3 regions of the Anaerobutyricum hallii genome follow, and region 3 is predicted to be linked to each of the others. Evidence: riboswitches for the same ligand, from Rfam matches in the RefSeq annotation. Region 3 holds a riboswitch; each other region holds the start of a gene.

Evidence for each region. Region 3 has a riboswitch for thiamine pyrophosphate ahead of thiE (thiamine phosphate synthase). Riboswitches for the same ligand answer to the same signal wherever they lie in the genome.
Region 1: linked by a shared signal. The riboswitch ahead of thiS (sulfur carrier protein ThiS) and the one ahead of thiE (thiamine phosphate synthase) in region 3 are both predicted to bind thiamine pyrophosphate.
Region 2: linked by a shared signal. The riboswitch ahead of EHLA_RS01920 (thiamine-binding protein) and the one ahead of thiE (thiamine phosphate synthase) in region 3 are both predicted to bind thiamine pyrophosphate.

What each region holds. Positions count from the first base shown of each region.
Region 1 is NZ_LT907978.1:1,468,409-1,478,994, reverse strand. It holds gene EHLA_RS06765 (uracil-xanthine permease family protein) at 1-989, opposite strand, end outside; gene EHLA_RS06760 (thiamine phosphate synthase) at 1,292-1,870, opposite strand; gene thiH (2-iminoacetate synthase ThiH) at 1,863-3,116, opposite strand; gene EHLA_RS06750 (thiazole synthase) at 3,144-3,914, opposite strand; gene thiS (sulfur carrier protein ThiS) at 4,024-4,221, opposite strand; TPP riboswitch at 4,287-4,393, opposite strand; gene EHLA_RS06740 (DUF362 domain-containing protein) at 4,440-5,570, opposite strand; gene EHLA_RS06735 (amidohydrolase) at 5,712-7,334, opposite strand; gene EHLA_RS06730 (P-II family nitrogen regulator) at 7,335-7,682, opposite strand; gene EHLA_RS06725 (ABC transporter permease) at 7,717-8,520, opposite strand; gene EHLA_RS06720 (ABC transporter permease) at 8,535-9,404, opposite strand; gene EHLA_RS06715 (ABC transporter ATP-binding protein) at 9,420-10,544, opposite strand; gene EHLA_RS06710 (ABC transporter substrate-binding protein) at 10,583-10,586, opposite strand, start outside.
Region 2 is NZ_LT907978.1:444,964-455,549, forward strand. It holds gene EHLA_RS01895 (branched-chain amino acid aminotransferase) at 304-1,344, shown strand; gene glgB (1,4-alpha-glucan branching protein GlgB) at 1,619-3,523, shown strand; gene EHLA_RS01905 (glycosyltransferase family 2 protein) at 3,801-4,739, shown strand; gene EHLA_RS01910 (hypothetical protein) at 5,005-5,244, shown strand; gene EHLA_RS01915 (alanine/glycine:cation symporter family protein) at 5,588-6,982, opposite strand; TPP riboswitch at 7,098-7,208, shown strand; gene EHLA_RS01920 (thiamine-binding protein) at 7,437-7,733, shown strand; gene EHLA_RS01925 (ABC transporter permease) at 7,702-8,481, shown strand; gene EHLA_RS01930 (ABC transporter substrate-binding protein) at 8,533-9,582, shown strand; gene EHLA_RS01935 (ABC transporter ATP-binding protein) at 9,623-10,357, shown strand; gene EHLA_RS01940 (C39 family peptidase) at 10,480-10,586, shown strand, end outside.
Region 3 is NZ_LT907978.1:1,043,842-1,054,427, reverse strand. It holds gene glgB (1,4-alpha-glucan branching protein GlgB) at 1-1,865, opposite strand, end outside; gene EHLA_RS04815 (D-alanyl-D-alanine carboxypeptidase family protein) at 2,000-3,244, shown strand; gene thiC (phosphomethylpyrimidine synthase ThiC) at 3,248-4,552, opposite strand; gene thiD (bifunctional hydroxymethylpyrimidine kinase/phosphomethylpyrimidine kinase) at 4,598-5,389, opposite strand; gene EHLA_RS04800 (HAD family hydrolase) at 5,358-6,092, opposite strand; gene thiE (thiamine phosphate synthase) at 6,089-6,763, opposite strand; TPP riboswitch at 7,025-7,133, opposite strand; gene EHLA_RS04790 (ZIP family metal transporter) at 7,207-7,959, opposite strand; gene ppk1 (polyphosphate kinase 1) at 8,151-10,199, opposite strand; gene yqeB (selenium-dependent molybdenum cofactor biosynthesis protein YqeB) at 10,406-10,586, opposite strand, start outside.

The DNA of each region.
Region 1 (10,586 bases), 420 kb from region 3:
ATAATAATTGCAGAAGTTTCAAATACTCTTTTTGCAACAACTTTTGTGGAACCTACGATACCTACATTCTGACTGTATGTAGCTGTTGGAAGACCACCAAATACCGCACAGAAAATATTGCTTAAACCATAGCCTACGATACCACCGCTTAATTCTTCATCTGTAGGCATACGGTCAAGCCCTCCTGTCGTTGTCGCAGAAAAGTCTCCGATTGCCTGAATAGAGTTGATTGCAAATAATACTCCAATTGCTACACAAGAAGAAGGTTCAAACGTAATACCAAAATGCATTGGTTTTGGTAACGCAAACCAGGATGCATTTACTACGGCAGAAAAATCAACCATTCCAAAGAATAATGAAATGATATATCCTGCAATAATTCCAATTAATATGGATGCCAGTTTCCAGATTCCTTTTCCATAATGATTGAGTACCGTTACGATACAGAGTGTAATAATGGCTACAAGCCAGTTCTGCCAGGAACCATAGCTTTCATTACTTGCTCCACCAGCCATGTAATTAATTGCTGTCGGATATAACGAAAGTCCAATAGCAAATACAACTGTACCAGTAATTAATGGTGGAAAAAACTTACGAATTTGTTTGATAAAAATACCAACGATAACCGCTACGATACCTCCGACAATCTGCGCTCCTAAAATGGTTGCAATATCAAAGGTTCCTGCAATTGCCTGCATTGTTGGCACATAGGCAAAACTGATACCCATAATAACCGGAAGCCCGGAACCAATCGAAACTTTACCTGTTCTAAGTAGTGGGACTACCTGAATAAGTGTTGTGATTGCTGACATTGTCAGGGCTGCCTGAATTAAGATAACCGAATCCTGTTCGGATAATCCACCTACACCAGCTACAATAATTGCCGGTGTAACACATCCTACAATCATGGCCACCACATGTTGCAGGGCAAGCGGAAGGGTTTCACCAACTGATGTCTTTCCATCCACTTTGAATAGTTCTTCTGACATATTGTTCGTCATTCTACTCATATTACCTCCTAATGATTTTCTATTATCTTGCTGTTTACTATATTATTTACAGATTGTTTTATACCTTTACTTATAAACATATACATATAAGTGTAGATTAGTGAAATTGCCTTCTTTATTATAAATTATAAAAATTATGCTCTGATTATGCAATTTATCTGCTGTATACCTGCATAAATAATAGAAAAATTAATATTTTACCGCATTTATCTTAACATTTTCTGTCGAAAAATGCAATTCTTAATCCTTAGGAGTATATAAAGTTTTAAAAGTAATAGCATTTACATGATTTCTTCCACAGTCTTACATCGCATGAAACCACTCATTATACATGCTCCCGCTGCCCCTGTCTTCCTGACGGACTCAATGTTCTGTGAAGAGATTCCTCCAATTGCATATACCGGAATTCTAACCGCTTTGCAGATTTCTTCTAAAAAAGAAAGTCCTCTTCCCGGTAATCCTTTTTTACAGTCAGTGAGGAAAATGTGTCCGGCAGTAATATAGGTACACCCTAAATCCTGTGCTTCCTTTGCTTCTTCTAAAGAATGACAAGAAGCTCCAATTATTTGAAAATGTGATTTTTCTTGCGGTGTCATTTTTTGAAGTAATGGTAATGGCATATGCACTGCCACTGCCCCAAGTGCACTTGCTACATTAGAAAAACTATGGAGGACACACTGTGTTCCATGCTTCTGACAAATTTGCATTACCTGTCTGGCTAATTGCTCATATTCTTTCTCAGAAAGATCTTTCTCTCTTAATACAATAGCTTTTGGATGCGCACTGGCAATCATTTCTATCTGGTCTAAAAAGTTATTGCTACAAAGTTTCCTGTTTGTGATACATATAAGATCAGACATAAAGGTAATCGTTTAAGACCGGCTGCAGACCTTCTTCTGAAATATCTTCGTACATTTTCTTAAAACTTCGTTCATCATTGATCTCAAACTGTTCATCGCCCTGCTCGCCGTCCTCCTCCTTTCCGGTATATTTACTTTCGTGGTCACCGATTCCTGTAGAAACTCCGGCGGATACTTTTGTTGCCGCAATCTTTACAATACCATTTCGAAATGTTTCACTTTCTCTGGAAGAAACCGTAATTCCGACAAATGGAAGGAAAATACGATAAGCGCATAAAACCTGACAAAGTTGTTTTTCTCCTACATCTAAAGGATTGATCTTGTCATTATTGATGATTGGACGAAGTCTTGGACAAGAAAGGGAGAGTTCTGCCTGTGGGTACTTTCTTTGTAGATAATAAACATGCAATGCACTTGCCAGAGCATCTTTTCGAAAATCGGATAAGCCAAGAAGAGCTGAAAATCCAGCACCTCGCATTCCTCCCATAAGAGCTCTTTCCTGTGCTTCAAAACGATATGGCCATACCCTCTTATGTCCCATCAAATGTAACGTCTCGTATTTATCGGAATCATAGGTTTCCTGAAAAACTGTAACATAATCTGCGCCACATTCATGCAGATAACGATATTCATCTGTATTTACCGGATAAATTTCGAGACCGACCATACGAAAATACTTGCTGGCAAGCTTACATGCTTCTCCAATATATTTGACATCACTTTTTGCCCTGCTCTCTCCTGTAAGTATCAAAATCTCTTCCATACCGGAATCAGCGATTACTTTCATCTCATGAGCAATCTGCTCCATATTAAGCTGCATGCGGTTAATATGATTATAACAGTTAAAACCACAATAAACGCAATAATTCTCGCAATAGTTTGCTATATAAAGCGGAGTAAAAAGATATACCGTATTTCCAAAATGTTTGCTTGTTTCTATCTTTGCTTTCTGTGCCATCTGCTCTAAAAATGGTGCGGCAGCCGGAGATAATAATGCTTTAAAATCTTCAATAGAACAGGTTTCATGTTCTAACGCTGCTTTTACATCTTTTGCTGTATACTTTTCGTAATCATAAGAATGCATCTGACTCATCACTTTATCCATGACATCTGATTTGATCTGTTCCATTCCTTCCATATATTCCATATGATTCTTTCTTGAGGAAGGGTCTGTTTCCAGGCGATGTTTCTTCTCTAGAGCTTCTTTCGATAAGTATTCTGAATCGATTAAAAACTGGTTTTCCATTATAATACCTCTTTTCCAGCAACGCTTTTAATGTAAAAATCCTGTCAGTGGGTCTGATGCAGCTGCTCCTCTTGTAAGTACACGTCCCAAACCGGATAAATATGCCTTTCTTCCTGCTTCGATTGCCTGACGAAAAGCTGCAGCCATCATCGGAAGATCACCGGCAGTTGCCAACGCAGTATTTGCCATAATTGCTGCTGCACCCATCTCCATTGCCTCACATGCCTGTGAAGGCTTACCGATTCCTGCATCTACGATAATCGGAAGATCAATCTCATCAATTAAAATCTGGATAAACTCTTTCGTAGCTAAACCTTTATTAGAACCAATTGGAGATGCTAATGGCATAACGCAGGCTGCTCCTGCATTCACAAGATCTCTGGCAGCATTTAAATCCGGATACATATATGGCATAACAACAAATCCTTCTTTTGCAAGAAGTTCTGTAGCTTTAATTGTTTCCTGATTATCCGGAAGCAGATACTTACTATCACGCATAATCTCTACTTTTACAAAATTTCCACAGCCAAGTTCTCTTGCTAATCGTGCGATCCGCACTGCTTCCTGTGCATTTCTTGCTCCGGAAGTATTTGGTAACAGTGTAACATCCTTTGGAATATAATCTAAAATATTTTCATGTTCTTTTGTATTCGCTCTTCGAACTGCTAACGTAATAATCTGTGCTCCGGCATCTCTTACCGCTGCTTCGATCAGTTTCATAGAATACTTCCCAGAACCGAGAATAAAACGAGATTCAAATTCATGACCGCCAATGATTAACTTATCTTCTTTCTGCATAATAAAACGCCCTTCTTTCTAAACTGGTTTGTGACTCTTCTAAACCAACCTGCATTAATAAATTGATTCTGTATAATTTCATCTCTTTTTTAATAATTCATAAAAATTATTAACATCCACCACCCATAAAACTGACGATTTCGACTTCGTCTCCATCTTTAAGAATGGTCTGACCATACTGTTCTTTTGGAATGATCGTAAGATTGTACTCCACAACAATATGATTTACATTATAATTCTCCGCTGCAAGATACTCTGCAACTGAAATCCCTGCCTTATCACAGTCCTGTCCGTTAATTTTTACCATGCCTTCACCTCCTGTAACATAAAAAAACGAGAAGTAACCGATTCGGTAACTTCCCGTAAAAATATACAAAAATATATATGCTTCCCTACGTTGGCATTATCCAAATCAGGTTAATGGGTCGAAGGTCATACCTTCCTCTCAGCCTGTAATACAAGCTCCCCTTTTGTTCAATTGTATTTATAATACGCTTATCTTAACAAAAATGCAAGACAAAAATGCTACTTCATTACAATTAGCTCATAATTTCTGCTTCCGAGATGAATCTTTTCTGCATGTTCCAGACAGGTTTTGTATTCAGACTCAGGTGTAGTATTTTCAAAATGATCATGATGATCACAGAACCCTTCCTTGTGCATATTTTCAAACAGCTGACTGTTTGGAAGCGGCTGCATCTTTAAGCAGGCATCTACACATGCCTGATCCAATGCTAATGGATCAAAAGATGCAAACATTCCGATATTTGGAAGAATCGGTGCATCATTTTCCGCATGGCAGTCACAGTTTGGGGATACATCAACAACAAGTGAAATATGGAAATTCGGTCTTCCATCAATTACTGCTTTTGTGTATTCTGCCATTCTGCAATTTAAATCTTTTGTTGCCGCCCAATTTTCAAATTCAATCGCATCAAAGTTACATGCGCCGATGCATCTTCCACATCCTACACAATTCGTTCCATCAATGTGCATCTTCTTTGTCTCTTCATCAAATACAAGACCATTATTCGCACATTCTCTCATACAGCGACGACATCCACGACATAATTCTTCATGAATCGTTGGCTGACCATTCGTATGCTGTTCCTTTTTTCCTGCACGAGAGCCACAGCCCATACCGATATTTTTAATCGCTCCACCAAATCCGGTTGTTTCATGTCCTTTAAAGTGACTTAAACTAATAAAAATGTCTGCATCCATGATTGCTCGTCCAATCTTCGCTTTTTCTATGTATTCGCCACCCTCAACAGGTACCTCAATATCATCTGTTCCTTTTAAACCGTCTGCAATTAAAATAGGGCATCCAACCGTCATTGCTGTAAAGCCATTCTCCCAGGCACACTGCAAATGCTCTAATGCGTTCTTACGGCTTCCCGGATATAACGTATTACAATCTGTTAAAAATGGCTTTCCACCTAATTCTTTTACTACATCAGCAACCGCTTTGGCATAATTAGGACGTAAAAAACTTATGTTACCAAGTTCTCCAAAATGCATTTTAATAGCTACAAATTTATTTTCCATGTCAATTTCGGAGATTCCAGCCTTTTTCAGAAGTCTTTTTAACTTCATTGGAAGTCCCTCTCCTAACTTTGCCCTAAAGTCAGTAAAATATACTTTTGATTTTTCCATGTTCATAATCCCTTTCTAAATTTAAATTTAAAATGAAATATTTTATCATTACAAATATACTTTATCTCTTTTTGGACATGATTTCAACCAAAATATTATTTTACAATTTAGAAATATTGGCTGTATATTCTTCAAAATAATTTAATGTTCATATATGATTTTTCCACCAAGCATCGTCATATCTACCTTAGCTTCTAAAATCTCTTTCTCTGAAACTTCGAACAAATTTCTGTCTATTACAATAACATCTGCCAATTTTCCTTTTTCCAGACTTCCCAATTCATTTTCTCTGCTATATGCTTTTGCTGCTCCATAAGTATATGCTTTTAAAGCTTCTGCCATACTGACTTTTTCCCATGGATTGTAACTTGCTGGACTTCCATCCTTATTTTTTCTTGTTACTGCTGCATATATATTTTCAAACGGATTAATTTCAACTACGGGATAATCTGTACCAAATGCCATTTCATGACAATCATCTAAAAGTGTTTTTACCGGCCATTCATATTGTATTCGTTTCTTTCCTATTCGATTAATCTTTCCATGTGCATCTAAAATTAAATGTATCGGCTGCATCGATGGAATTACTTTTAATTCTTTAAAACGATGAATATCCACAGGATCAATATTTTCAATATGCTCGATTGTATTTGCTAAATTATTTTTATTAACTTTTGCTGATTCTTCAAATGCATCTAATGCCATCCTTACAGAACCATCTGCGATACAGTGAATTCTTACCGGCAAACCGGCTGCATTTGCCTTAATCACAGAACGGTTTAGTTCTCTCTGTGATTTTACAGGTACTCCAATCCCTCTCGTATCTGGATTATCTGTATAAGGTTCAAGAAGTAATCCTGTATATGTTTCTGTTACCCCATCAATAAATCCTTTTACTCCGGAAATCCTCATATAATCGGAATCAAATTCTTTTTGTAATTTTAATGCCATATCATAATTTTCACAATCATAAAGTTTAGGAAAAATATGGAGTCTTATATTAAAATTTTTTTCTTTTTCAAGCTCTTTTATAATAGTATAACGTACATAATTTTCTTCATTATAATCTGCTGGCATCATCTCGCTTAAACTTGTAATACCATTCGCCGCCGTCTTCTTAATAAAATTTATATAGATATCTTTTTGTTCTTCTTTTGTAAAAGATCGGTACATTTTATCAGCTGGTTGTAGCGCCTCTAATTCTACCAGCATCCCACTGAGCTCTCCATTTTCAAGTTTTCCTATATACCCACTACTCACCTCCATATCTTTTGTAATCCTGCACTCCTCTAATGCTTTAGAATTACACCAGTAACTATGGCAATCCGCTGCCTGCAGATATACTGGAATATCTGGAAAGGCTTTATCAAGACTTTTCTTTGTTGGAAGTGGAGCATCGCCCCAGTTTGTAATAAACCATCCTCTTCCTCGAATTCGTTTTTCTTTTGGATGAGCCTTTGCATATTGAAGGAGCATTTTTACGCATTCTTCTTCAGAAACTGAATTTACAATATCCTCGCATACATGCTCACTTGCTGATAATGCTCCTGAGAAAAAATGAGTATGCGCATCTACAAATCCAGGCATGATCAACTTATTTTTATAATCTAAAACAATAGTATTTTCATCTATAAATTTATCCTTCATTTCAAAAGGAACCACATCTATAATGCGGTTCTTTTTAATCAATATGCATGCCTCTTTTGTTTTTTCCTCGATTCCTGTAAATACTGCTGAACTTTTTAAACAATAATCTGCTTTCACCTACAACACTCCTTCCCCTCTCTCACCTGTTCTGATACGAATAGCATCTTCAATATCACGAACAAAAATTTTACCATCTCCCACATTTCCCGTAGGTATTTTGTCACAGATATCCAAAATAATCTCATTTACTGCTGCATTTTTTACAACAACATCTACCCGGATTTTCGGAAGAAGATTAATGCTTGTATGCATTCCTTTGACAACACTGCCTCCGTCTGCATATCCTAATTGTGTTCCACATCCCATTACAGTAGAAATAGTCATACCTCCACAATGATGTTTATCCGCAATCTCTTTAATCTGCTCTATTTTTTCTGGTTTAATAATAATGGATATTTCTTTCATTTTGCTTTACCTCCAATAGCAGTATTTCAATGAACTAGGCTGCTTTTTTCATTTTTTTAATCTGAGACTGTGTATTCATACTAATGATAAAAATAATAATAAAAGTAATAATCGTTGAAAGCGCATTTACCTCCGGCGATACGCCATGTTTAACCATCTCGAGAATCTTTAATGGAAGCGTTGTACTTCCGGGACCACTGCAAAAAAAACTAATAATTACATCATCTAATGAAAGAGATAATGCAAGAGTTGCTCCTGATATCACTCCCGGCATAATTAAAGGGAGCGTAATTTTCATAAACGTCTTGAAACGATTTGCCCCAAGGTCCATGGCCGCTTCTTCTAGATTACCATCAAACCCAGACAATCTTGCCCTAACAGATATCACAACAAACGGAATGCAGAATGTAATATGTGCAATCGTCATTGTAGTCAATCCAAGTGGCACCTGTAATAATGTATAAATAGAAAGCATTGCAACACCAAGTACAATTTCCGGTATAACAATTGGTACATATAAAAGCATATCTACAAGTTTTTTCCCTTTAAATTCATACTTCCCAAGTCCAACTGCACCTATAGTCCCAATAATGGTTGAAATAACAGTAGATGCTGCCGCAATAATCAATGAATTATAAAATGACTCCATTAACGTTCTGTTCTGAAAAAAACTACCATACCACTGAAATGTAAAACCTTCAAATACAATGTTCATTTTTGATGTATTAAACGAAAATAGTATTACTACGAAAATCGGTATATATAAAAATATAAACACTAAAGCAATACATATATTTTGGAAGGTATTCATTCTCTTTTTCTTTTTATCTCTCTTCATCTTCCTGCCTCCCTTTACATTCCGCTAAGGTCATCCATACTTCCGCCCGCCTTCCGATACATTTGTAGCATAAGCAACGTAATGAGCATTAATATAACCGACATTGCTGCTCCTAAAGGCCAGTTTCTTGCTGTAATAAACTGATTTTTTATAAGATTTCCAATAACAAGTGTTTTACTTCCGCCCATTAAATCTGTAATAAAGTACAGTCCCATAGATGGAATAAACACCATAACACATCCTGCAAAAATTCCTGGTTTTGTAAGAGGAAGTGTTACTTTTAAAAAAGAAATAACCGGCTTAGCACCAAGATCTTGCGCTGCTTCTAATAGAGAAGCATCCAATTTTTCAATAGAACTGTATAATGGGAGAATCATGAAAGGTAATAACATATAAATGAGTCCTATTAATGCTCCTGTCTGGTTATATACCAATTTAAATGGTCCAATACCAAATGTACTAAAAAAATTATTTATTACACCGTCTGTTCTAAGAATATTTACCCATGAAAATAATCGTATGATCATGCTGACACAAAATGGAATCATAATCATACTCATAAAAATTGTTTTCTGAATCTCTGTTTTCTGAGATACAAAATAAGTAAAAGGATATGCAATAATAAGACAGATCAAGGTGACAATGATAGACATACCAATTGATTTTGCAAAGGTCTGTAAATACAATGGATTTAAAATATCTTTATAATTTTGCAATGTAAAACCTGCAACAACTCCTCCATACGTTCCTTTATGCATAAAACTAATTGCAATAATATAAAGGAAAGGAATAGCTACTAATAAATACATCCATAATGTGATTGGTCCTATCATACAATATTTTGCCAAAACAGCACTCAAGCTTTTATGTTCTCTTTTTTTCATAGTATCATCACCTCTTTAGTCTCCCTGTGAAAAACTCATGTTTTCAATCACATTAAATACTTCATCACTTCGAGATTTGATAACTACTGCATCTTCCGGTTCCCAATAAAGATACACTTTTGAATTTTCTGCAATCATTTTATCATTGGAAAATGTATTCATTTTTATCTGGTTTCCATTTGACAACGAAATAATAGTTTTCGTTACTTGTCCCACAAAAACGTGTTCTATTACTTTTCCAGATAAAGAAAAGCCTTCTACTGGTTCAAAGGATATCCTGATATTCTCTGGACGCACTGAAACATATACTATTTCGTTTTCTTTTACCTGTTTTGATTTTGCCAAAATTGTTCCATTTTCAAGATTAATATTCAGAATTTGATTTTTCTGTTTTGTTACCATTCCATAGAATAAATTAGATTCTCCAATAAAATCTGCTACAAATTCTGTTGCCGGATGCTCATAAATATCTTTTGGAACAGACAACTGTTCTAGATTTCCTTTATGCATAATGGCAATACGATCACTCATCGTAAGTGCTTCTTCCTGATCATGCGTGACATATATAAAAGTAATTCCTAATTTTTTCTGAAGCCGTTTTAATTCAAACTGCATCTGCCTTCGTAATTTTAAATCAAGCGCTCCTAGCGGTTCATCTAAAAGAAGTACTTTCGGTTCGTTAATTAATGCTCTTGCTATTGCTACTCTCTGCTTCTGTCCTCCGGATAGCTGGTCCGGCTTCCGGGTTTCAAACCCGGAAAGCTGAACTAATTCAAGCATATCAATAACTTTCTTTTTTATTTGATCTTTAGGAAGCTTTTTCATAGTAAGTCCAAATGCTACATTATCGTAAATGGTCATATGTGGAAATAAAGCATAATTTTGAAATACTGTATTTACTTTTCTTTCATAAGGTTCCTGATTTCTGACATCATTTCCCTCGACATATATTTTTCCGGATGTGGGGATTTCAAATCCTGCAATCATACGTAATGTTGTTGTTTTTCCACATCCTGAAGAACCAAGAAGGGTTAAAAATTCACCTTTATAAATATCAATATTTAAATTACGTACAACATGATTGTCTCCATATGATTTATTTATATCTGCCAATCGTACTATAACTTCTTTTTCTGTCATCTGCATCTACCTCTTGTTCCTATTTGTTTTTATATGTCCTAT
Region 2 (10,586 bases), 600 kb from region 3:
GAATTGATTTGAAGGTATAATGAATCATTCTTTCTTTTTTATTCGTTTTGTTTCTCTGTTATTATATGAAAAGAGCTAGAAAGATATGGATGAATAAATAAGAAGAATACATTTTTTTGTGCAAAATCATGAAATGATGGGAATATCATAAATTTTTTAGATTTATTTCTGTGATTTCATAGAAAATTGAAAAATGATGTGTTATAATAGCTTCAAAATTTATAAGAACATGAAATGAAGTTTTTTATAATATTTATTTCATATTTAGATTTATTTCATATTTTAAGAAGGGAAGTTTTCGCGATGGAAAAGAAAGATATTAACTGGGGCGAGCTGGGCTTTAGCTATCAGCAGACAGAGAAAAGATTTGTAGCTAATTTTAAGGATGGTGCATGGGATGAAGGTGCCCTTACAGAAGATGCTACAATTACTCTGAACGAGTGTGCCGGTGTATTTCAGTATGCACAGACATGTTTTGAAGGTTTAAAGGCATATACAACAGAGAGCGGAGATATCGTTTGCTTTCGTCCTGACTTAAACGCAGCCCGTATGGCAGATTCCTGTAGAAGACTGGAGATGCCGGTATTCCCTGAAGAAAAATTTGTTGAAGCTGTTGTAGAAACAGTAAAAGCGAATGCAGCATATGTAGCACCTTACGGTTCAGGAGCTACTTTATATATTCGTCCATATATGTTTGGTTCTAATCCGGTTATTGGTGTAAAACCAGCGGATGAGTATCAGTTCCGTATTTTTGTTACTCCAGTAGGACCATACTTTAAAGGTGGAGCAAAGCCTATTACAATCAGAGTTTCAGATTTTGATCGTGCAGCTCCTCATGGAACAGGACATATCAAAGCAGGACTGAATTATGCGATGAGTTTACATGCAATCGTAGACGCACATAATCAGGGATATGATGAGAATATGTATCTTGATCCAGCCACAAGAACAAAGGTTGAGGAGACTGGTGGAGCGAACTTTATTTTCATTACAAAGGACGGTAAGCTTGTAACACCGAAGTCAGACAGTATTCTTCCATCTATTACCCGTCGTTCTCTGATGTATATCGCAGAACATTATCTTGGAATGGAAGTAGAACACAGAGAAGTTCTGTTTGATGAGGTAAAAGATTTTGCAGAGTGTGGTCTTTGCGGAACAGCAGCAGTAATTTCTCCAGTTGGAAAGATTGTTGATCATGGAAAAGAAATCTGTTTCCCAAGCGGAATGGATGATATGGGACCTGTAATCAAGAAGTTATATGATACGCTTACAGGAATCCAGATGGGACATATTGAAGCACCAGAAGGATGGATCCAGACAATCTGTAAACATGGCGAATGTTAATATTCTAAAATAAATAAAATGGTTCTATAGTTATATATAAGAGACATATTTATACAGGAGAAAGAGATGAGAAGACATTTCTTTCTCCTGTTTTTTGCTTTACAGGAAAGAAATTCCTAGGAAATGTGTTGAGGCACATTCGTTATCCTTTTTTTCAAATAGTTAGAATTAGGAAATCCTATTTGCAAAATGCATAAGTAATTGCTGAAAAAACTACTATTTTATGATATAATGAACAAGAAAATTGTGAATTTTGAAACGGGAGGAGTCTGTTATGCCAGATACCAGATTTATTACAGAATTTGACCAGTACTTATTTGGTCAGGGGACACATTATGATTTATATAATAAACTTGGAGCACATCCTATGACAGTTGATGGTGAAGAGGGAGTATATTTTGCTGTATGGGCACCGAATGCGGAAGCAGTTTCCCTGGTTGGCAATTTTAATGAATGGGATGGGAATGCTACACCGATGGAACGTTTAGAGCCATTGGGAATTTATGAAATCTTTCTTCCTGAAATGGAGATTGGAGATATTTATAAATATTGTGTTACAACAAAGGCGGGCTATACGATACTAAAGGCAGACCCTTATGGATTTCAGGCAGAACTCCGTCCGAATAATGCATCTGTTATTGCTGATATTTCCGATTTTAAATGGCAGGATAGCCGGTGGATGAAGAAGAGAGAGAAGTTCGATGATAAGAAAGATCCTATGTTTGTATACGAAGTACATCCGGGTTCCTGGAAAAAGCATGAACAAACAGAAGAAGATGTAGATGGATTTTATAATTACAGAGAGATGGCTCATGAGCTGGCAAAATACGTGAAAGATATGGGATATACTCATGTTGAGTTAATGGGTATTGCCGAGCATCCATTTGATGGTTCCTGGGGATATCAGGTGACGAATTACTTTGCGCCAACTTCACGACATGGTTCTCCGGAAGATTTTCAGTATTTCATCAATTATCTTCACCAACAGAATATTGGTGTTATTCTTGACTGGGTACCGGCACATTTCCCAAGAGATGCTTTCGGCTTAGCTGAATTTGATGGAACCTGTCTTTATGAATATGCTGACCCAAGAAAGGGTGAACATCCGGACTGGGGAACGAAAGTATTTGATTATGGGAAGACAGAAGTCCGGAACTTCCTCATTTGTAATGCCCTGTTTTGGTTGGAAAAGTATCATGTAGACGGACTTCGTGTAGATGCAGTTGCCTCTATGCTTTATCTAGACTATGGACGAGAAGATGGTCAGTGGGTTCCTAATATTTATGGTGGAAATGAAAATCTTGAAGCAATCGAATTCTTTAAACATCTGAATACGATCGTAAAGAAGAGAAATCCTGGAATCGTTATGATTGCAGAAGAATCTACCGCATGGCCAAAAGTAACGGATAAGGCAGAGTATGGAGGCTTGGATTTCAGCCTTAAGTGGAATATGGGCTGGATGCATGACTTTTTAGAGTATATGAAACTTGATCCATATTTTAGAAAATATAATCATACTAAGATGAATTTTGCCATGGTTTATGCATATTCAGAAAACTATATGCTTGTTCTTTCTCATGATGAAGTTGTTCATTTAAAGTGTTCTATGATAGAAAAAATGCCAGGAAGCTACGAAGAGAAATTTAAAAATCTTATGGCAGGCTATGCATTCATGACAGGGCATCCAGGTAAGAAACTTCTTTTCATGGGACAAGACTTCGGACAGCATCGGGAATGGAGTGAAGAGAGGGAACTTGATTGGTTCCTTCTAGAGAAAGAGCCGAATCATCAGCTTCAGTTATTTGTAAAAGAATTACTTCACCTATATAAAAGTAATAAATGTCTTTATGAATATGATTGCTGGCCGGAAGGCTTCGAATGGATCAATGCGGATGATGGTGACAGAAGTATTTTCTCCTTTGTAAGACATTCTGCAAGTGGAAAGAATAACATGCTTTTTGTTATTAACTTTACACCGGTAGAACGTCCGGATTACCGGGTAGGAACAACGTGCCGCAGAAAACATACTCTTGTACTGAACAGTGATGATAAGAAGTTCGGCGGAAAAGGAAAGAGACGACCGAAAGAATATAAGCCAGTGAAAAAAGAATGCGATGGAAGAAAGTACTCTATCCAATATAAATTGCCAGCATATGGAGTAGCGGTATTTAAATTCTAATTTATCAATTTCTGAGTTTGCCGGGGTATTCTTGAATAATTTGCTGAAAAATACTCTTAAGAATTATTGACCAGAATTGACGATGATACATTAATAAAGTATAATCAGAATTACGGGAGCAGCGTTAGCAGCGGAGTAATTCGTGACATCATATAGTAAGTATATCATGATATTAGAGGTCAAAAGGTCAAACGCCTTATCGTGCATGCACGAAAAGGCGTTTGACTTTGGGACCCGCGAAACATGAGGAAGAAGAAAAAGAGGACAATAGGATAATATGGATAAAATAGCAGTTCTTATACCTTGTTATAATGAGAGCAAAACAATTGAAAAAGTAATTAAGGATTTTAAAGCAGTATTACCGGATGCAACAATTTACGTGTATGATAATAATTCTACAGATGGTACAGATGAGATTGCACGTCAGAATGGAGCTGTGGTACGTTATGAGTATCAACAGGGCAAAGGAAATGTAATTCGTCGTATGTTCCGGGATATTGATGCGGAATGTTATATTATGACAGATGGAGATGATACATATCCAGCAGTGAATGCACCAGAGATGGTAGACAAGGTCTTAAACCGAAATGTAGATATGGTAGTTGGTGATAGATTATCCTCAACTTATTTTCAGGAGAATAAACGACCATTTCATAACTTTGGTAATTCATTAGTAAGAAGCTCCATTAATCATCTGTTCCACACAGATATTAAAGATATCATGACCGGATATCGTGCCTTCAGTTATGAATTTGTAAAGACATTCCCTGTAATCTCAAGAGGATTTGAAATTGAAACGGAAATGAGTATTCATGCCGCAGATAAGAATATGTTTGTAGAGAATGTAATTGTTGATTACAAAGACAGACCAGAAGGAAGCGAGAGCAAGTTAAATACTTATTCAGATGGAATAAAAGTACTTCGAACAATTGCACGATTATTCCGTACCTATCAGCCAATGAAATATTTTGGGTTGATTTCAGCAGTATTAGCAGTATTGGGTGGTGGATTTTCAGTACCAGTTTTTAAAGAATATTTTGCAACAGGTTTAGTAAAACGTTTCCCTACCCTGATCGTATGTTGTTTTGTCATTCTTACAGCAATTCTATCCCTGTTTTCCGGAGCAATTTTAAAAACAATTACCTGGAAGAACAGACAGGATTTTGAGATGATACGTCATTATGCAAGAAACCGCAAAAAAGAATTAGAAGAATAAATCTGATTTGTAGATTGATTTGTAGATTTAATATAGACGAAAAAAGAAAAAATACCATATCCCATCTGCTCTGTAGTCGCTGTATTTAAGATGCTCGTCCGCATCTTAAACACGCTCCCAAGCCGCATCTGGAATATGGTATTTTTTCTTTTTTCTGATTATTCTAAATCCACAGTTGGTGAGAATGGGGATTTTCCAGAAGATTATGGATTCTCGGGAAATTAAAGTCTAAAGGATTGACGCATTTTTTCTGGAGGTGTTGATAATGGAAGCAATGAAAGATTATGTTGCCCATCTGGATAACAAAAAAAGAATTACGCTCAGAGGAGCTGCTTATCAGTATTATAATGTAAAAGAATATGGAAATGGTTGCATTATTCTGGAACCTCGGGAACTGGTAGTGCCAGAGAGCATTTCAGCCAGAACTCTGGCAGATATGGATCATGCAGTAAGTAACTTTAAGAGAGGCGATGTTTCCCCAGCTATTGACCTGTCGGATTTGTAGAATCAAACTGAATATGGAACTAAATACGAGCAGTTAGTCTATAAAAAATAGGTTAGCTGCTTTTTTCATGCAAAAAAGGAGGTACTGAAGAAAATCAAAAAATTCTCTGTATATACAACAATTCAAATGTCAGCCTTTTAGAATTCAATTCCCCGGGAAGTCAAGACCTTCAGGAAAATCCTCATTCTTACCAACTGTGGATTTAGATAGTCAGAAAAAAGAGAAAATGTTATATCCCAGATGCGGCTTGGGAGCGTGTTTAGAATGCGGATGCGCATTTTAAACACAGCGACTACAGAGCAGATGGGATATAACATTTTCTCTTTTTTCGTCTATAGTAAATCTACAAATCAGAATCTTTGTTAAAGTATTCTTTTGTTAATTTCACTACAGTTCCCGATAACAGGAATACAGCAATTAAGTTTGGAATGGACATAAGTCCGTTAAATGTTTCTGCGATACTCCATAATAATCCAAGGTCTACCGTTGCGCCGATGATTGCAACGAGAGAGTAGACGATCATAAATGGGCGGATCGTTTTTGTTCCAAAAAGAAATTCGATACAGCGAGAGCCGTAAAGTCCCCAGCCGATCGTGGTGGAGAATGCAAAGCAACAAAGTGCAATGGCTGTGAATATGGATACCCATCCACCGTAAGTTGAGGTAAATCCCTGAATAGTCAGTTCTGCGCCAGCGGCTGAGCCGTAAGGAATGTTGATTCCGCTACATAAGATGATCAATGCGGTCAGTGTACAGATAACAATCGTATCAGTAAATACTTCAAAAATACCAAACAAACCCTGTTTTACAGGATGAGTGATATCGGCTGTTGCATGAGCGATAGATCCGGTACCAAGACCTGCTTCATTGGAGAAGATACCACGAGATACACCTTTTTTCATACTGGTAAATAATGATCCGACCATTCCGCCGCTAAATGCTGCCGGATGGAAAGCTCCTTCAAAAATAGACCGAAATACTGCCGGTACATGCTGAATGTTTAAAAGAACAACGCCAAGTCCAAGGATGAGGTAAAGCAATGCCATAAATGGAACTAAAGTTTCTGTTACCTTTCCGATTCGGCGGATACCGCCGATAAGAATCAGTCCAACGCCGATGGCGATAATGATGCCGATTACAAGATTGATTGTAGAAAGGCTTTCTGATGAAGCAAGGTTAAAGTTGAGCATCAGGGAATCAATCGCAGTGACGATCGTGTTGACCTGTGTTGCATTTCCTGTTCCAAATACAGTGAGGACACCAAAGAGAGAAAAGAGAAAAGCTAGCCAGTGCCAGTGTTTGGAAAGACCATTTTTAATATAATACATCGGTCCTCCTACCCAGTCACCCTGAGAATTCTTTTCACGAAAATGAACGGCAAGTGTTACTTCAGAATATTTGGTACACATTCCAAGAAGGGCTGACATCCACATCCAGAAAACAGCGCCGGGTCCTCCTATCGTAATCGCACCGGCTACTCCGGCAATATTACCGGTTCCTACTGTTCCGGCAAGTGCGGTACAAACAGCCTGGAACGGGGTGATCGATCCATCTGCGGCTTCAGACTTATCAAAAATTCGTCCCAGTGTATTTTTGATAGAATAAGGAAACTTTCGAATCTGAATGAATTTTGTTCGGAAACTGAGGAAAAGGCCGACACCAATGATACAGATCATGGCAGGGATTCCCCAGATAAAGTTGTTAACAACTGTGTTAACGGCTTCTATTGTTTTTAGCATTAGTACAGTCCCCCTTTAATTTACTAAAGCAAAATTATACCATTATTTTGTTAATTAACGCAAGAGTTTTGCCCTTGTTTTTTTCTTAAAATTGTTTTATACTGTAAAAAGTTCAATATAAGACCAGGGGAGCTTGTGATTTTAAGAAGCTGAGAGTAAGGTAAACCTTAGACCCTTGTACCTGTTTGGATAATGCCAGCGTGGAAGAAGTTGTAAAAGAGCTTTTAATAACAGAATGTATCAGGATGTTTTTTGGAGAACTTTTAATATAAATTTTTTATAAAATTTTTTATTTTATATGATTATTTTATAAGAGATTTTTAGAATTTTATAAGAGAAAGTTTTAAGAATACCTGAGGATCATACAAAAGCAGCGTCAGCATTTATTGCCGGCGCTTTTCTTTTTTCAGGTAAGGCAGCACATGATATTTAAAGATATATGGAGGAATGAGAAATGAACGCAAGTGTAGCAATTCAGGTTTTGCCATCTGTGCAGGACGAAGAGGAAGTAATTCGTATTGTAGACGAGGTAATTGACTATATTAAATCAACTGGATTAAATTATTATGTAGGACCATGTGAGACATCAATCGAAGGAGATTATGATACGCTCATGGAAATCGTAAAGAATTGTCAGTTGGTAGCTGCTAAGGCAGGCTGCAAGGCAATGAATACCTATGTTAAGATCTCTTATAAAGCGGAAGGAGATGTGCTGACTATTGACAAAAAGGTTACAAAGCATCACCAGTAAGCTTCCGGCAGCAGTAGCACTCTGTCTGTTAATTCTTCTCTGGCAGTTTTTATATCAGAGCGGGGCAGTTCCGGCATATATGCTGCCGTCTCCGGTTCAGGTAGTAAAAGCACTTTTTACAGATCTGCCTACAATTTTGAGACATGCAGTTGTTACATTACAGGAAGCCTTTTACGGATTATGTATCGGTGTTGTACTGGCATTTGTCATGGCAACATTAATGGATCATTTTCGGATACTGAATAAAGCATTGTATCCCATTATGATTATTACACAGACCATTCCAACGATTGCAATTGCCCCTCTTCTCGTGTTATGGATGGGATTTTATATGGCACCAAAGATTACGCTTGTCGTGATTACAACATTTTTTCCTATTACGGTAGGATTACTTGACGGATATAAGAGTGTAGATAAAGATTCTATTGATTTGATGCGGGCAATGGGTGCATCAAAAGTGCAGATCTTTTTCCATGTGAAGCTACCGGCCGCATTACCGCAGTTTTTCTCAGGATTAAAGATTTCTGCTTCCTATGCAGTAGTAGGGGCAGTTATTTCTGAATGGCTTGGCGGTTTTGAAGGACTTGGTGTTTATATGACAAGAGTGTCAAAAGCATACGCCTTTGATAAAATGTTTGCAGTTATTATTTTTATTGTGATAATCAGCCTTCTTTTAATGTTTGCAGTGAATCTGATTAAGACGATTTCACTTCCATGGTTAAGAGTAGAAAAAAAGGAAGCTGAATAGTAAGAAGCTGAATAGTAACAAGTATAAGAAAAGTATATACAGGAGGAAAATATGAGAAAGTTAAATTGGAAGAAAGTCATTGCAGGAACTTTGAGTGCAGTTATGTTATTATCGGTAACAGCATGCGGTTCTGCTAATGGAAACAATGAAAGTGCAAGTACAGAAAGCAACAAAAAGAATCTTACAAAGATAACATTTTGTCTTGACTGGACGCCAAATACAAACCATACAGGAATTTACGCAGCAAAAGCACTTGGCTATTATGAAGATGCCGGACTTGATGTAGAGATTGTGCAGCCACCGGAAAATGGTGCAGCAACAATGTGTGCATCAGGACAGGCACAGTTTGCTATTGAGGCACAGGATACAATGGCAGCAGCAATTGATTCAGATAATCCACTTGGGATTACAGCAGTTGCAGGATTGATCCAGCATAATACATCGGGAATTATTTCCAGAAAGGGTGACGGCATTGACAGTCCAAAAGGACTTGAAGGAAAGACATATTCTACATGGGAATCCCCAATTGAGCAGGCAACTTTAAAAACAGTTATGAAAGATGAAGGAGCGGATTTCAGTAAGGTAAAACTGATCCCTAACAACATTACAGATGAACCGGCTGCATTAAAAGCAAAACAGACAGATGCAATCTGGGTGTTCTATGGATGGGGCGGAATCAACGCGACAGTAGAAGGTGTTGACTGTGATTACTGGAATTTCAAAGACATTGATCCGGTATTTGATTACTATACACCGGTTATGATCGCAAATAATGATTTCCTGAAAGATTCACCGGATGAAGCCAAAGCTTTCCTTGCAGCAACAGAAAAAGGATATCAGTATGCAATAGATAATCCAAAGAAAGCAGCAGATCTTCTTATTGAAGGCGATGATACAGGCTCTTTAAAAGGTTCAGAAGATTTAGTATATAAAAGTCAGGAGTGGCTTTCTAAACAGTATGTTGCAGATGCAGACAACTGGGGTGTGATCGATGAGACAAGATGGAATAACTTCTACACATGGCTTGCGCAGAATAAGCTGACAACAAAAGATCTTACAGGAAAAGGATTTTCTAACGAGTATCTTCCATCTTCTAAGTAATTTTTCGGATAATGATTTGTTTATGAAAGGAAATGGATAAATGTGTCTTTTAAAAGCAGAACATATTACAAAGAAATATAGTGGAAGAACTATAATCAAAGATATTAATATTGAACTGAATCAGGGAGAATTAGTCTCCCTTCTCGGGGTCAGTGGTTCTGGAAAGACAACACTTTTCCATGTGCTTTCCGGATTAACAACGCCAGAAGAAGGAAAAGTATTCCTTAATGGAGAAGATATCACATCCAAACCAGGTCAGATCAGTTACATGCTTCAGAAAGATTTACTTTTTCCACATAAAAAAATAATCGATAATGCAGCGCTTCCACTCGTACTTCATGGAATGAAGAAAAAAGAAGCGAGAGAAAAGGCGCAGACGTATTTTAAAGATTTCGGCTTAGAAGGGACAGAATATCAGTATCCTTCTCAGCTTTCCGGCGGCATGCGTCAGAGGGCAGCTCTTCTTAGAACATATCTGTCTTCCAATGGAGTAGCCCTTCTTGATGAACCGTTCAGCGCACTTGATACTATAACAAAAACAGCAATTCATAAATGGTATCTTGAAGTTATGCAGCATATTGATCTGTCTACAATTTTTATCACGCATGATATAGATGAGGCAATTTTACTCTCTGACAGAATTTACATCCTGAATGGAAAGCCAGGGGAAATACGTGATGAGATTGTGATAAAGGAAAAGAAACCACGAGCAGAAGATTTTTATCTAACAGATCAGTTTTTAGCATATAAGAGAAAGATAATAGCAAAACTTTAGATTAAAAAAGTGCCAAAATCTCTCCATTTGAACAAAGATCAGATGGAGAGATTTTACGAAGACGGCATAAAGAAAACGAAAGAAAAACAGGAAATAATAAACAGGAAAAAGAAAGGATTTTTATGGAGTGTATACATTTGAACTTTTTGACAGATAATAAAGGAAAGAAGTTTCTTTCTCCATCCCTTCCGAACAGTGATCTGAATGGAAAAATACTTAAAGTAATAAT
Region 3 (10,586 bases):
GATGCCTCATCTAGCATCGGTAAAGGTATTTCTTTTGGTTCCGGAAGAAATTCTACTTTATAAATAATCGCTGCTAATGCCGGAATCGTAATCTTGAACTTTCTCTTCCACCACTTATATCCTGTCAATTCTGTCAGAATATCTGCCTTTGACCCATCAAAATATCCGCCGTATTCCTTTCTCTCACCAGATAGCACCTCATGGAGTACAGCATAATGATCATATCCAAATTCAAAGTCATTATACTGTTCATCACTCATATTCAATACAATAATAAAATGATCTTCCCCACACATTCTCTCATAAATGTAAACTCGTTCTTCTACCGCTTCCACTTCAATCCAGCGGAAGTTCGCAGAATTATAATCTCCATTAAAAAATGCCGGTTCATTAATATAAATCTGATTTAAATCTTTTATAAAACGATGGAAATCCTGATGTTTTGGATAGTCTAACAGCATCCAGTCACATTCTTTTTCTTCATCCCACTCTCTGAATTGTCCAATTTCGTTACCCATGAAATTAAGCTTCTTTCCAGGATGCGTATACATATAAGTATAGAGAGTCTTTGCCTGCTGGAACTTCAGATCATACTCTCCCCACATCTTCTGTAAAATCGTTGCCTTTCCATGTACTACTTCATCATGTGAAAATGGAAGCAAATAGTGTTCATTATAAAAATACATCATAGAAAAAGATAATTTATGATAATGGAACTTTCTATCATATGGATGAATCTTAAAATAATCTAATGTATCATTCATCCATCCCATATCCCATTTATAATCAAAGCCCAGACCATCGTACTCAACCGGTGCCGTTACTTTTGGAAAGTTTGTAGAATCTTCCGCAATAAGCATAACAGAAGGATGCAATTTTTGCAAACCTGAATTCATGCATTTGATAAAATCAAGTGCCCCTTCATTAATTCCCTTTGAAGAATCCCCCTGCCAGTAAATCGCATTACTGATCGCATCCATACGGATTCCGTCAAAGTGAAACTTCTCCATCCAGAAATTCGCAGATGACTGTAAAAAGCTGCGCACTTCTCCCCGGTAATAATTAAAATTGCAGGTTCCCCATTCACTGTAGCCTTTGTCCTCATCCGCATACTCATAAAGAGCAGTTCCATCAAACTTATTAAGCGCATAAGTATCTGAAATAAAATGTACCGGAACAAAGTCCATAATCACTCCAATTCCTTCTTTATGGAAAAGATCCACCATCTCCATTAACTCCCCTGCTGTTCCATAACGGGAAGTTGGACAGAAATATCCACTCGCCTGATATCCCCAGGAGCAATCTGCCGGATGCTCCGTAAGCGGAAGAAATTCAACGTGCGTATAGCCCATTTCCTTTATATAAGGAATAAGCTGTCTTGCAAGTTCATTATAATGATACCAGCCGTTCTCCTCATCTGCTTCATTCTTTCTCCATGAACCAGCATGCACCTCATAAATATTCACCGGAAGATCATAATTCTTACATCTCTTCTTTATCCATACACTATCAGAAAAATGATACTGGTCAAGATCTACAATAATTGATGCGGTATCTGGCCGCACCTGTGAACCAAAACTATACGGATCAAAACGGTCAAGTACAATTCCATCCTTCTGATAAATTCGATACTTGTACATCATTCCCGGTTCTGCATCTTCCTGTACACATTCAAATACACCGCTTTGTGCATCCTGAATCATCTCATCCTCGCTGCCATCCCAGTCATTAAACTCCCCAATCAGTTCAATCTTTTCCGCACAAGGTGCGTAAACTCGAAACAGCACGCCATCTTTCGTTATGTGTGCTCCAAAATATTCATACGCATCAAATGCTTTTCCAATATAAAATTCATGTAAATTCATACTCGTATCCCCTTATTTTATTTCACCCAGATATTTACTTCTATTTTAAGCAATTTTCTTCAGAATGGCAACAAGGAAATGCATATTTTTAGTCACCAGCCATAAAATGTACTAATTCTTATTTGGAGTATCCTATGCTAAAATATTTTTCCAAACACTTAGGGCAAAAAACGTTTTATATTTTCACCTTTCTGCTTACAACAAGTCTTTTCTTCTCTCTTATTTTTTCTCCTGTAAAGACAGTCGCCTCATCCACTTTACGGCAAGTAACTAAAAACAAAGAAACGAAACACCCCACTGACATCAGTTTTCAATCTGCCGCCCCAAATGCTATTCTAATGGAAGCCTCCACCGGTACCATTCTATATGAAAAAGACGCTGACAAAGAAAAACCTCCCGCCAGCGTCACAAAAATCATGACTCTTTTACTTATATTTGACGCACTGTCAAAAAAACAGATTACTTTAAATGATACCGTTACTGTCAGTGAACACGCCGCATCTATGGGTGGTTCACAAGTATTTTTAGAACCCGGAGAAACACAGACTGTAGACACCATGATTAAATGTATTGCTGTCTCTTCAGCAAATGATGCCTGTGTGGCAATGGCCGAACATATTTATGGAAGTGAGGATGCCTTTGTTGCAAAGATGAATGCAAGGGCACAGGCTCTTGGCATGAAGCATACTCATTTTATTAACTGCTGCGGCTTAGATGCCGAAGGACATTATACGAGCGCAAGGGATATTGCCCTTATGTCACGAGAACTTATTATAAAGCATCCAGATATTTTTCATTATACGACTATATGGATGGAAAATATCACTCATGTGACAAAGCGAGGAGAATCGGAGTTTGGACTTTCCAATACGAATAAATTACTGCGGCAATATCAGGGGGCTACCGGACTAAAGACTGGAAGTACTTCCAAGGCTGGGTTCTGTCTCAGTGCGACCGCAGAGCGTAATCATATTTCATTGATTGCCGTTGTTATGGCCTGTCAAAGTGCAAAGGAGAGAGTGAAAGATTGTGCCTCCCTCCTTGATTATGGCTTTTCTCTTTGTAAAGTTTATACAGACAAACAGCCACCTGCACTTTCCCCGGTTTCCATACATAATGGTACACAGGAAATGCTTTCCTGCAAATATGATAAAAACTTTTCCTATGTTTTTACTTCTGAAATTAATCCAAATAAAATTCAGAAAAAAGTGATATTTCAGAAAAATCTTTCAGCTCCAATTAAGAAAAATCAGGTAATTGGCAAACTGGAGTATTCTTATTATCAAAAAAATATAGGGTCTGTCTCCATACTTGCCTCGCACTCAGTAAAAAAAGCTACTTATCTCGACTACTTAAAAAAGTTAATTTTAAGCTGCTAAAATTTAAAGGATATCGATATGTTCTCCTGCTAATGCTTTGTTCATGCTTCGTACTGCACAGAACTTTCCACACATAGAACAGGTATCTTCATGTTCCGGTTTTCTGTCATCGCGGACTTTCTTTGCTGTTTCCGGATCCATCGCACATGCCCACTGAGCTTCCCAGTCTAATACTCTGCGAGCATCTGCCATTTTATCATCGATTTCTCTTGCACCGCGAACTCCTTTGGCGATGTCAGCTGCATGTGCCGCAATTTTAGAAGCCATGATTCCCTGTTTTACATCTTCAAGATTTGGAAGTGCGAGATGTTCTGCCGGTGTAACATAACAGAGGAAGGCTGCTCCGTTCTGGGCGGCAATGGCTCCTCCGATTGCTGATACAATATGATCATATCCCGGTGCAATATCTGTTACGATCGGTCCAAGTACATAGAATGGTGCACCGGAACAGATTGTAGACTGTAACTTCATGTTGGCGGCAATCTGGTCCATTGGCATATGTCCTGGTCCTTCTACCATTACCTGTACATTTTTCTCCCATGCACGTTTTGTAAGTTCTCCAAGGCGAACCAGTTCTTCAATCTGGCATACATCGGAACCATCTGCAAGGCAGCCCGGACGGCAGGCATCACCAAGAGAAATCGTTACATCGTATTCCTGACAGATATCAAGAATTTCATCGTAATATTCATAGAATGGATTTTCTTCGCCTGTCATTGTCATCCACGCAAATACAAGAGAACCGCCGCGGGATACGATGTTCATTTTTCTTTTATGCTTTTTAATCTGGTCGATTGTTTTTCTTGTGATTCCACAATGTAATGTTACGAAATCTACACCATTCTCTGCGTGAAGACGTACTACATCAATAAAGTCTTTTGCAGTAAGTGTATCTAAATCTCTCTGATAATGAATTACTGAGTCATAAATCGGTACTGTTCCAATCATAACCGGGCATTCTGCAGTTAGTTTTTTACGGAATGGTTCGGTGTTTCCATGAGAAGATAAGTCCATGATGGCATCTGCTCCCATATTAACTGCTTCCATTACTTTTTGCATTTCTATGTCATAATCTTTACAGTCTCTTGAAACACCAAGATTTACATTAATCTTTGTCTTTAACATAGAACCAACACCCTGAGGATCTAAGCATTTATGATTTTTATTCGCACAGATAGCAACCTTTCCTTCTGCAACGAATGCTCTGATTTCTTCTGGTGTCATACGTTCTTTGGCTGCAACCTTTTCCATTTCCGGAGTAATAATATTCTTTCTTGCTGCATCCATCTGTGTTGTATAATTTCTCATCTTCTGTTACCTCCAATTTATTATTAATATTTATCGTGTACTTTTTTATAAATCCCACATATGATCAAGCGGACCGTTTCCCTGTCCAAGATTCAGCATCGCTCCAATGGCTCCACTAATATAATCTTTTGCTTTTTTTACAGATTCTTCTATCGAAAATCCTTTTGCAAGATTTGCGGCTATCGCACTTGAAAGTGTGCACCCGGTTCCATGGGTATTTGGATTATCAATCCTGCAGGCTGGATACCAGACTTTCTTTGGGCACTTGAAGGCTTTCTCATACAAGAAATCATCGGCATTTTGCTCACTGTGCCCTCCCTTGCTAAGAACTGCACAGTTCCATCGTTTTGCAATGATTTCTGCCGCTTTTTCTCTCGTCTTCCTGTCTGTGATCTTTCTTCCTGATAAAAACTCAGTTTCCGGAAGATTTGGAGTCAGTAAAGAAATGTTCGGAAATAGTTTTTCATATAATACTTCTCTTACTTTCTCTTCTACAAGAACCGTTCCGCTCGTTGAAATCATAACCGGATCTGCTACTACCTGCTTTATTGAATATTTTTGCAAATACTTTGCAATAATCTCAACCTGTTCTTTGGATGCAATCATTCCAATCTTTACGGCATCCGGTTTTATATCTGAAAAAACACTATCCATCTGTTTTTCAAAAAAGTCTGGCGGCACTGGCATAATACCGGTAATCCCTTTTGTATTTTGCGCTGTAAGTGCGGTAATACAGCTTGTTGCATAAACTTTATGCACCGTTAATGTTTTTATATCTGCCTGAATTCCTGCCCCGCCACTTGCATCACTTCCTGCAATTGTAAGAACTGTTTTCATTTTGCACTTCCTTATCTTCTTTCTGACAGTCTGTGTAGCTACTTTTTTTGCGTTGAAAAACCTGACAGCTTTCTATTTCGTAAAAATCTTTTACATAAATATCAGAAAATGTTCGGATTTCTTCTGTATTATCCCTGCTATATGCATCATAAATACTACATACAGGAAACCCTGCTTTGGAAGCAGTCTTTACTGCATATAAAGAATCTTCAAACACCCAGGTTTCTTCTTTTTTCGTCTGTAAATGTTCTCTTGCCAGTTCGAATACTTTAGGACTTGTCTTTCCTGCTCCTGCCTCTTCACAGGTAATCATTCCGTCAAAATCTTTCCATATACTATTACGTATAAGAGCCGACTTTGCCATCTCTGCATCCGTTGCTGTCGCAATAATTAACCTGACCTGATTTTTCTTTAACTTTTGTATCAGATCACAGACACCTGGTTTTAACACTGCCTCTTTAAAATAAAAATCTTTTACTACCTGATTGACACCTTCTAATATTTCCTCTATCGTTACGGAAAGTTTATATTCTGTTTGCATATATAAGGCACCTTCCGGAAGAGATAATGCATCAAGTCTTTCCTTTAAATCTGACCTGGCTTTTATGCCAAGTGTGGCAAGATATCTCGCCCCGGCGTTCTCCCAGACAGGCATCGAATCAAGTAAGGTTCCGTCAATATCAAAAATTGCTCCCTTTATCACACGCAAAGACCTTCCTTGTCGTTTACCATTGCTGTCGTTTTTTCCAGTAAAACTCCTGTAGCATCTTCAATATCCTTTGCTGCAAAAATAGCACTGACAACTGCAATTCCACAAATACCGCTTCCTTTCAGCGTCAGAATATTATCGGCTGTAATTCCACCAATCGCAATAACCGGGATATGAACTGCTTCACAAATTGCTTTTACTCTTTCTTTGCTGATAGCGGATGCATCCTTCTTCGTCGATGTAGAAAAAACAGCTCCGACTCCAAGATAATCTGCCCCCATCTTCTCTGCAAGAACTGCCTGTTCTACTGTCTGTGCAGACACACCAAGAATCTTATCTTCTCCAAGAATCTTTCTTACATCATCCGCTTCCATATCGCTTTGTCCGACATGCACCCCGTCTGCATCCATCTCCTTCGCAATCTTTACATTATCGTTAATGACAAATGGAACATGGTATTTGTGACACAATTCTTTTAGGGCAATTGCTTCTTCCAGAAAATGTTCTTCATCTAATTCTTTTTCTCTAAGCTGGACAAATGTCGCTCCTCCTTTTAATGCTTTTTCCACCTGCTCATACAGTGTTTCTTCCCCAAGCCAGGAACGATCTGTTACCGCATACAAAAGTAAATCTTTTTTTAACTGTTCTCTGTTAACACAGCTCATACTTTGCTCTCTCCTCCAATATACTGACTTCAGACTTCTAATTATTCAAAAAAACAAATACACTTACATGAATTATTATATATTCATAAAAGGGAAGTAAATTAAGGATATCCTCTTAGAATATGGATAAAGAAACGATAAAATAATAATAACTTCTGATACTGAAAATATGTATCAGAGAAATATCAGAATTTTTAACTGACTTTCAATGATTTTAAACTCTGAAAAGAAAAACGCATATACACCAATTACGGTATATATGCGAATCTATCTACGCTATCCCTACGTTGGCATTATCCAAATCAGGTTATGGGTCTAAGCACCTTAGCTTACTCTCAGCCTGCTCCTGCAAGCTCCCCGTGTATGAATTTACCAATATAGTACGCTATTTATTCAAAAAAAGCAAGCATAAATTCCAAAACAATCTGCAATCTATACATCAGTTATCCTAACGCAACATCTAAAATCATCATAAGACTAAACCCGATCGCAAACATAAAAATGCCGATATTTGTTGTTTCTCCAACTGACATTTTCGGAACAAGCTCCTCCACAACGACATAGATCATCGCTCCCGCTGCAAAGCTTAAAAAATACGGAAGAACCGGAACAACCAGACTGGCTGCCCATACAGTAAACAACGATGCCACCGGTTCTACTGCCCCGGAAAGGACTCCATATATGAATGCTTTTCTTTTTGACATTCCTTTTGTACAAAGCGGCATTGAAATAATCGCCCCTTCCGGGAAATTCTGAATCGCAATTCCTAATGCAAGAGAAAACGCTCCCATTGCTGTAATATGATCTGCATGATTCAATAATCCCGCATAGATCACTCCAACAGCCATTCCCTCCGGAATATTGTGGAGGGTCACCGCCAACAGCAGATTATCTTTTTGTTCTCCTTCTATGCATTCCGGTGGAGCAAAATAATCAATTGCCATTAAAAATAAAATTCCAATCCAAAATCCAATTGCTGCCGGAATAAAACGCCACACTCCAAGTGAAGCCCCCTGTTCAATTGCCGGAAGCAACAAACTCCATATTGATGCTGCTATCATTACTCCCGCTGCAAATCCAGTAAGTGCTTTCTGCATCCCCTTGCCAAGTTCATTTTTCAAAAAAAATACACAAAATGCACCTAATGTTGTTCCTATAAAAGGAACACTGAGACCTTTTATTATCTCTATAAGCATAAAATCCCTCCAAAGACATCTTTATTAAGCATCTCTTGCAGATTTTTATTTTATTATTTTTTATTTTAAAATAAAAATCTGTCCTATTTCTTAATATGTCTTTGAAGGGAAATGTTTCTTTTTTTATTTCTTTTTTTACAACATCTTTTTCTTTTTAAAATAAGCAACACACAAAATTACGATCGTAAGACTTACATTTTCTGTGCATTCATATATGCCTGATCATAGAAAAATTCCTGTGAATTTAACGGTGTTTCCTGCACTGCCACAATCTCATAATTTCCATGGCTATCTTCTTGTCTTGCTTTTTGGTTATCGCTAAGCATTGTGATAAACATTTCTTCTAACTGCATCTTTAAATCTTTATCATAAATCGGTGCTGCAACTTCCACTCTTCTTAATGTATTTCTCGTCATAAAATCTGCTGATGCAATATAAATTTTTTCTCTTTCCTGCGTTCCAAAAATATAGATACGAGAATGTTCCAGAAATCTGCCAACAATACTTCTTACCTGAATATTCTCTGTTTTTCCTTTTACCCCCGGAATCAGACAGCAGATTCCACGAATTACCATATCAATCTTTACTCCTGCCTGTGAAGCTTCAATCAGCTTATCAATAATCTTCTTATCGGTAAGTGAATTCATTTTCAAACCGATATATGCTTCCTTTCCTTCTTTAGCATAGGATATTTCCTCATCGATCATTGATAAAATTCTGTTCTGAAGACATCTTGGCGCAACAAGCAGATGCTCTACATTATCCACTGTCTCTTCCATGGAAAGTGCCTGGAATACTTTTGCTGCTTCAACTCCAATCTCTACATTGGCTGTCATAAGAGATAAATCTGTATATAATCTTGCTGTTTTTTCATTATAATTTCCTGTTCCGATCTGTGTATAATATTCTACCTGACCCTCGGACTTTCTTGTCACAAGACATAACTTTGAATGTACTTTGTAACCGTCTAATCCATAGATCACACGACAACCGGCATCCTCTAATCTTCTGGACCATTCAATATTGTTTTCCTCATCAAATCTCGCCTTCAGTTCTACAAGAACAAGTACTTCTTTTCCATTTTCCGCTGCATCGATCAGATACTCTACAATTTTACTATGCTTTGCAACACGATATAATGTCATCTTTATAGAAATAACATCTTTATCATTTGCAGCTTCTCTTAAGAAATTAAGAAATGGTTTCATACTTTCATAAGGATAAGAAAGTAATTTATCTTTTTCTTTAAGCTGTGGAAAAATCGATTCATCTTCTTTAAACTGTGCTGATCTTTGTGGTATTCTTTTTTCGTAAAACAATTCCGGAACTTTTCTTAGTGTATCCTGAATTTCAAAAACAAACGACAGGTCTAACGGAGACTGTACCTGAAATACATGATCGGAATCCAGCTCTAAATAATCACATAAAATATCTACAATCTCGCCATCCATCTCTCTTGTGAGTTCTAAACGAACCGGCGCAAGCTTCTTTCTTCTCTTGATTAATTCCGTCATGAAATCCCTGTAATCCAGATCTTCATCATATAATGCATCTGCATCAATATCTGCATTTCTTGTTACACGAATCAATGACTTTGCTTTAATATTATATCGCTCAAACACTTTTGGAATATAATGTAAGATCAATTCTTCTACCAACATATAAGTTCCTGCTGTTGGTAATTCAACTAATCTCTTAAATCCTGTATTACTGCATGGAATAATACCAAGCTTTTCCTTTCCACTCTTTGTCTGTAATACTACAACCGCATAAATTTCGTTATTTTTCAAAAAAGGAAATGGCTGTCTTTTTCCTACAATCGTTGGAGAAATCACTGGCGCAATTTCTCTTAAAAAATACCTTTCAAGATATTCGCTTTCTTTCTTTGAAATCTTTCGGAAGTCAACCATTCGGACTCCCTGCTCCTCAAGCTGTCCCATAATGGTTTCATAAACCGCATCCTTTCTGCGATTTAACTTTGTTACCTGATGAAGCACTGCCTGAATCTGCTCTTTTGCCGTCATTTTCGTTTTATTATCACGCATCTTTCCACCAAGAAGCATCTGATCAATCAAAGATCCTACTCTCACTCGGAAAAACTCATCCAAATTACTCTGATAAATAGAAGCAAACGTCAGCCGTTCACATAATGGCACCTTTTTATTTTCTGCCTCTTCTAATACTCTCTCATTAAACTTTAACCAGGATAACTCCCTGTTCATATATACCTGCTGACTCATTTATCAATTTCCTCCATAAAAATCATATTTTCTCTCTGAATCTCCTCATATCTGATATATTTATCCCTTATATCTGATAACTGGGCTATGATAACACAGGAAAGTAAAATCTGAGAAAGCAGTCCCGTAAAATAAAAGTAAAATACCAAGTTCCGGTTTTCTGTTTTTGAAATGAAATAGAAATTCGTGTTTTTGAGTTCATCCGCCTATTTTGATAAATGTAAGATTGCTTCCAATACTCCTCCAGCAACACATCTTGCTTTATCAGATATATGATAACAGTTCTCCTGTTCTTTTACACGAGGATCGACATCAGCAATTTTTAATCCTTTTTTTACCGGATATCCTTCCCGGATCATACCACGAAGAACTCCTCCTATCACTGTT